Linked DNA regions of Parasedimentitalea psychrophila. The protein of the gene in region 1 interacts with the protein of each later gene in a pairwise test. Links are inferred from orthologs where the notes say so. Each region holds a gene or a part of one and is shown on either strand. Other genes may lie near its edges. The genes, in order: tpiA and pepT.

The links.
Region 2: the proteins of tpiA (region 1) and pepT interact in binary tests that used the Escherichia coli proteins (3 or more experiments, as listed by UniProt). The link is inferred for Parasedimentitalea psychrophila from one-to-one orthologs.

The regions. Positions count from the first base shown.
Region 1 is NZ_CP127247.1:3,220,038-3,223,098, forward strand. The notes cover bases 287-3,028. They hold tpiA (triose-phosphate isomerase), read left to right. Parts: upstream 287-1,153; coding sequence 1,154-1,903; downstream 1,904-3,028. Other genes in these bases: QPJ95_RS15695 (SUF system Fe-S cluster assembly protein), read left to right, coding at 287-453; QPJ95_RS15700 (HesB/IscA family protein), read left to right, coding at 647-1,006; QPJ95_RS15710 (NfeD family protein), read right to left, coding at 2,003-2,281; QPJ95_RS15715 (SPFH domain-containing protein), read right to left, coding at 2,281-3,028. Outside these bases: more of QPJ95_RS15695, read left to right, coding at 91-286; more of QPJ95_RS15715, read right to left, coding at 3,029-3,061. UniProt on the Escherichia coli protein: Involved in the gluconeogenesis. Catalyzes stereospecifically the conversion of dihydroxyacetone phosphate (DHAP) to D-glyceraldehyde-3-phosphate (G3P).
Region 2 is NZ_CP127247.1:127,715-131,015, forward strand. Bases 30-3,011 are described here. They hold pepT (peptidase T), read left to right. Parts: upstream 30-887; coding sequence 888-2,135; downstream 2,136-3,011. Other genes in these bases: gatB (Asp-tRNA(Asn)/Glu-tRNA(Gln) amidotransferase subunit GatB), read left to right, coding at 30-766; QPJ95_RS00620 (DUF4177 domain-containing protein), read left to right, coding at 2,275-2,763; QPJ95_RS00625 (BolA family protein), read right to left, coding at 2,790-3,011. Outside these bases: more of gatB, read left to right, coding at 1-29; more of QPJ95_RS00625, read right to left, coding at 3,012-3,044; QPJ95_RS00630 (DnaJ domain-containing protein), read left to right, coding at 3,150-3,301. UniProt on the Escherichia coli protein: Cleaves the N-terminal amino acid of tripeptides.

The DNA.
Region 1 (3,061 bases):
CAAAACCGATCTTTGCTGTCGCCGCCTCTGGACGCCCCATTCCAAAATCCCTATATAATCAGTCAAGTTAACACTTGAGGCCCTGTCCCGATGACCAATGCGTCCCAACCCCTTGAAGGTGCACCACTGATTGCGCCTTCCACTGTCAGCCATCCCTTGTACGAATCGGTGGTCGAAGCCTGCCGTTCGGTTTATGACCCGGAAATCCCGGTTGATATTTATGAGCTCGGGCTGATCTACACCATCGATATCAATGACGAGAGCGACATCAAGATCGTCATGACCCTGACCGCTCCGGGCTGTCCGGTGGCCGGCGAGATGCCGGGCTGGATTGAGGATGCTATCTCGCCAATTGACGGGGTGAAATCGGTTGATATCGAGCTGACGTTCGAGCCGCCCTGGGGCATGGAAATGATGTCCGACGAGGCCCGGCTTGAATTGGGCTTTATGTAACGCTGGGCTGACCTTAATGGTCTTTGGCTTGGCGCCACACCGGTGCCACACCAACGGCGTACTGAGTTCACCAAGCGGGGTGCTGGGTTCACTAAAATGTGCATCTCAGATGAGTGTTTTTCCTGCATAATCCTGAACCGGGGTTGAGACGCCCCGGCCGCACCCTTAGATTAGGGGCCATAAGGAGACATCGATGTTTGGCATTCCCGGTAAGCAAGCCGTCACAATCACCCCCAAAGCCGCAACTCAAATTTCTAAGTTGATGCTGTCGGCGGGGCATGCTGGTCTGCGGATCGGTGTCAAAAAAGGCGGCTGTGCGGGCATGGAATACACCATGGAATACGTCCAGCAACCTGACCCCAATGACGAGGTGGTGGAACAGGATGGCGCCAAGGTGATGATCGCGCCAATGGCGCAGATGTTCCTGTTTGGCACCGAAATCGACTATGAGGTGTCTTTGCTCGAGGCAGGGTTCAAGTTTAACAATCCCAATGTCTCGGATGCCTGTGGCTGTGGCGAGTCGATCAGCTTCAAGGATGTGCCCGTAGAATGATGGCGCAGAAGTTGGCGTGAGACATGAGGCGGGGTGTCCCGCCTTTTTGCTGTCTGGCTGCTGGCTCTGATCCAATTGTGTTGGCGGTAATTGTCTCGCCGGGCCGACAATGCTACCAAATTGCAAAACTTTAGCAGGAGGCGGCAGATGCGGCAGAAATTGGCGGCAGGAAATTGGAAAATGAACGGCACAAGTGCGATGTTGCCGGAACTGAAGGCTTTGGCCGAGGCCTATGGCACTGCGGGCGTTGAGGTGTTGATCTGTCCGCCTGCCGCCTTGCTGCACCGCGCCGCTGTGGTGGTCAGCGATAGCGCGGTCGCTGTGGGGGGGCAGGATTGCCACGCTGCTGTGTCAGGCGCCCACACCGGTGACAACAGCGCAGAGATGTTGAAGGACGCGGGCGCCAGTGCGGTCATTCTGGGTCACTCCGAGCGCCGCACAGACCACAGTGAGCGGGACGCGGCGGTTTGCGCCAAGGCTGAGGCTGCGATGGCGGTTGGTCTGACGGCCATCGTCTGTCTGGGTGAAAGCCTGCAGCAGCGCGAAGCGGGCGAGACATTGACTGTTATTGGTGCTCAGCTGCAAGGATCGGTCCCGGATGGATCGACCGCTGATAATTTGGTCATTGCCTATGAACCGATCTGGGCCATTGGCACCGGCAAGGTGCCGACACTGGAGCAGATTGGCGAAGTGCATGGGTTTTTGCGCGCCCAATTGGTTGCACGGTTTGGCGATGAGCTCGGCACTGGCGTGCGGCTGCTTTATGGCGGCTCGGTGAAGCCCGGCAATGCCGCCGAGATTTTTGCTGTGGAGGATGTGGATGGGGCGCTGGTTGGCGGAGCCAGTCTAAAGGCCGCAGATTTCGCACCGATCATTGCGGCGCTGGAGCGCAGCTGATCCTGCGTGGAGGGGCGCTGCGCCCCAGCGGCGCAGGCCTCCGGCGGGAGTAGTTAGGAAAAGATGATGCCGGAGACCTGCGCCATTTTGGCAGGTCTGTCAGTCGTTGATGTCGTGGTCAAAGGTTTTCACCTGGCCCTGCGGGCGGGCAAAGATTCGCCGCATCAGAAGCCAGGCGAGCAGTGACAGGGCGGCAAAGATCAGCAGCAATATGGGAAGGCCCAAAGACAGGCCGGTGTTGAGAAGGATCAGTGACACCGCTGCAGCGCCGATGGCGAAGCCCAGAAAGACAAAGCCGGGAGCCAGCACTTCGACAATGGCCAGCAGCAATGCTGCTGCTGCCCAAAGCCACCAAATTGACCAAATGGGGTCACTCATTATTTTCCTCCGGTCAGCATCTTGAAGGCATTGCCAAAAGCATTAACCGCGTCGGCGGGCAGAATGATGGTCTGCTTGCCGTCGCCGTTGCCGAGAGTTGACAGCGCCTCGACCTGCTTCAGCGCCACCTGGTATTGTGCTGCCTCGATGCCATTTTCCTTGATCGCCTTGGCCACCACTTCGGTGGCATAGGCCTCAGCGTCGGCCTGGATGCGGCGGGCCTTGGCGGTTTGCTCGGCGGCGTAGAGTTCGGCGTCGGCGGCCAGTTCAACCGCGCGGCGGGTGCCTTCGGCCTCAGTCACCTGGGCGCGCCGGGCGCGTTCGGCGTTCAACTGCTGCATCATGGCGTCGCGGGTGGCCTGATCCAGGTTCACATCGAGGATCTCGGTGCGGGTCACTTCGACGCCCCAGTCGTCAACCGAATCTTCAACAGCCAACTTGATGGTGGCGATCAGCTGGTCGCGGTTGGATTGCACCTCGTCCAGATCCATCTTGCCGATTTCGGCGCGCACGATGCCGGCCACGGTGGTGGAGATGGCACCGTCAATGTCGCGGATACGGTAGACCGTCTTTTCCGGCTCAATAATGCGGTAAAATACCGAGGTTTCCACTTGCACCAGCACGTTATCCCTGGTGATTGCGTCCTGGCTGGCCGAGGGCAGCTGCCGCTCAAGGATCGAAATTTTGTGGGCAACCGCGTCGAGAAACGGAATGACAAAGTTGATGCCAGGGCCAAGCACAGCGTGCAGTCGGCCAAAGCGTTCGACAACGAATTTTTCG
Region 2 (3,301 bases), 3.1 Mb from region 1 along the record:
GTTCATCCAGCAAGCGATCATTGTTGAAGCCGAACGGCAGATCAAAATCGTCGAGGCTGGCGGCACCGTGGCCCAGGAAACTCGTCTCTATGACGTCGAGAAGGGCGAGACCCGGTCGATGCGCTCCAAGGAAGAAGCGCACGACTATCGCTACTTCCCCGACCCCGATCTGTTGCCGCTGGAAATCGAGCAGGCCTGGGTCGACGAGATTGCCGCCACCCTGCCGGAACTGCCAGACGCCAAGAAATCGCGCTTTATCGCCGATTTTGGCCTGTCCGACTATGACGCCTCGGTGCTGACGGCGGATGTGGAATCGGCCGCGTATTTTGAGGCCGTGGCCGAAGGCCGCAACGGCAAGCTCTCTGCGAACTGGGTGATCAACGAACTTTTTGGCCGCCTGAAAGCCGACGACAAAGATATCGCCGACTGCCCGGTCTCTCCGGCGCAACTGGGCGGCATCATCGCGCTGATCTCGGCGGATACCATCTCCGGCAAGATCGCCAAGGATCTGTTTGAGATCGTCTATACCGAGGGTGGCGACCCGGCTGAAATCGTCGAGGCGCGCGGCATGAAGCAGGTGACCGACACCGGCGCCATTGAGGCGGCTTTGGACAAGATCATCGCCGACAACCCGGCGCAGGTGGAAAAAGCCAAGCTGAACCCAAAACTGGCGGGCTGGTTTGTCGGGCAGGTGATGAAAGCCACCGGCGGCAAGGCCAACCCCAAGGCCGTGAACCAGCTAGTAGCGCAAAAACTGGGCGAATAACCCAACGGTTACAGCAAGTAATACGAGGGCGGCCATAGGGTCGCCCTTTTGTTTTGCCGCCTTCATCAGCTTGACTCTCCGCCAAGCGGCCCGTTCTCTGGGCAAAAATTCAGGAGTCACCATGCAGAACAGTTTCAATCAGGAACTCGAAGACCGGCTTGTCCGCTATGCTGCAATCGATAGCCAAAGCGACGAAAACTCTCCCTCGGCCCCGAGTACCAAATGCCAGTTCGGGATGTTGGACCTGCTCAAGGAAGAGCTCAGCTCCATTGGCGCACAGGACGTGCAGCTGACTGAATACGGCGTTGTGCTAGCCACCATTCCAGGCACTGTGCCGGGGCCAACGATTGGCTTCCTTGCCCATGTGGACACGGCGCCGCAGTTCAATGCAACAGGCGTCAAACCACGGGTGATCAAGGGCTACAACGGCGGTGATATCACCTTCCCGGACAATCCCGACCTTGTGTTGTCTCCGGCCGAGCATCCGTATCTGGCGACCAAACAGGGCCACAACCTGATAACGGCATCTGGCACCACTCTTTTGGGGGCCGATGACAAGGCGGGTGTGTCGATCATTATGACAATGGCACGTCATATGCTGGACAATCCAGACTTCCGCCGCGGACCAATCCGCATCGCCTTTACCCCGGACGAAGAAATTGGCCGCGGCGTGGGCGACGCGCTGATCACAGATCTGGCCGCCGATTTTGCCTATACTCTGGATGGCGGCGAAGTGGGTGAGATCGAATTTGAGAGCTTCTCGGCTGACCGCGCCGTTGTCACCGTTACCGGCGTCTCTATCCATCCCGGTCTGGCAAAAGAGAAAATGGTCAACGCCATCCACCTTGCCTCCAAGATCATACAGACGCTGCCGCAGGCAACCATGACACCCGAGACCACCGATGACCGCGACGGCTTTATCCATGCCACGGATATGCTTGGTGGATCGTCTGAAATGGTGATCAAACTGATCCTGCGTGATTTTGAAATGGAGGGGCTGGCGGCCAAAGGCAACATCCTGCGGCAGGTTTGCAGCGCGGTGCAGGCCACGGAACCCCGCGCATCCATCACCTGCGAAATCTACCCGCAATACCGCAACATGCGCTACTGGCTGGAGAAAGACATGACGCCGGTTGAGCTCGCCCGGGAGGCCAGCAAGGCGCATGGGATTGACCCGGTGTCAGTGCCCATTCGAGGCGGCACCGACGGCTCGCGGCTCACGGAACTGGGAATCCCGGCGCCAAATATCTTTACCGGCATGCAATGCATCCACGGACCACTGGAATGGATCTCGGTGCAGGACATGGTGACCGCAACCGAAGTTTGCCTGTCGCTGGCCAGCCTGGCCGCAGATAAGCAGGCCGGATAAAGCCCCCAAAGGCAAATCAAGTTGGGCGCTGGGGTGATACCGGCGTCCAATTATGCGATGTGCCGCTGGCGTCACATTCCCACCTTGGCCTGCCCCCCTGCTCTTGCTAAACACATGCAACAAACAAACGATCCGGATCCTGATGATGTTCGAGTACAAAGTTGTTCCCGCCCCCGCCAAGGGCACCAAGGCCAAAGGGGTGAAGACGCCTCAGGGGCGGTTTGCCGTGACCATTGAGCAGCTGCTGAATGACATGGGGGCTGACGGCTGGGAGTTTCAGCGCGCCGAGCTGTTGCCCAGCGAGGAGCGCTCGGGGCTGACCGGATCAACCACCCATTGGCGTAATGTGATGGTGTTTCGCCGCCCCACCGGGGATGAGGAAATGAGCATGCCCGCCGCACAGGCAGATCACAGCCCCTCCGTCCGCGCTGTCCACGCCCCTGAAACGGTGCCGCTGACCGCAATCGCGGGCGACCCTCAGGCTGCGGCAGATGCCACCCCGGTGCCCGGTGCCGGTGCCCGCGAAATGCAGGCCGATGATGGTGTCGAAGAGCTGAGCCCGGTGGCTGGCGTCACCGCCGCGCTGAAAGCACGGGCCAAGCAGCAAAGCGACGAGGACGGCCAGTAATCAGGCCGCCCCAGCCCGCCTCTTGATCAGGCGTCGATGTCCAGTGCCAGCGCGTGGATGCGCGGCACAATATCCCCCAGCGCCTTGTGCACCATGCGATGACGCTGCAGCCGGTTTTGTCCGCCAAACGCGGCGGCCCGGATCATCACGTTAAAGTGGCTTTCGCCGTGCCCGTCGTGCCCCGCATGGCCGCGGTGGCTGTCACTGTCATCAACGACCTGTAATTCAGACGGTTGAAACGCCTCTTGCAGCCGATTTTCGATCTCTTGCGTGATGTTCATAGCCTCATTTCCCATATTTTTTTCGTTACCCCCTTCTATCTGCCGCTGTGTAGATTAAAGTGTTTGCTCCGAGTCGAATAGATGCGTCGTAGAAGGTGCACCCCCATGAGCAAGTCAGATCCTTTCGGTTTCGATATGTCGGTCCGATCCGCCAAGAAAAAAAACCCGCGCGGGCGGCGCAGCATGTCCGGAGCCTCCGAGACCTCCGTGCGTGAATGCCACCACGAAGGCTGCCAGGAGGCCGGCAAGTTCCGCGC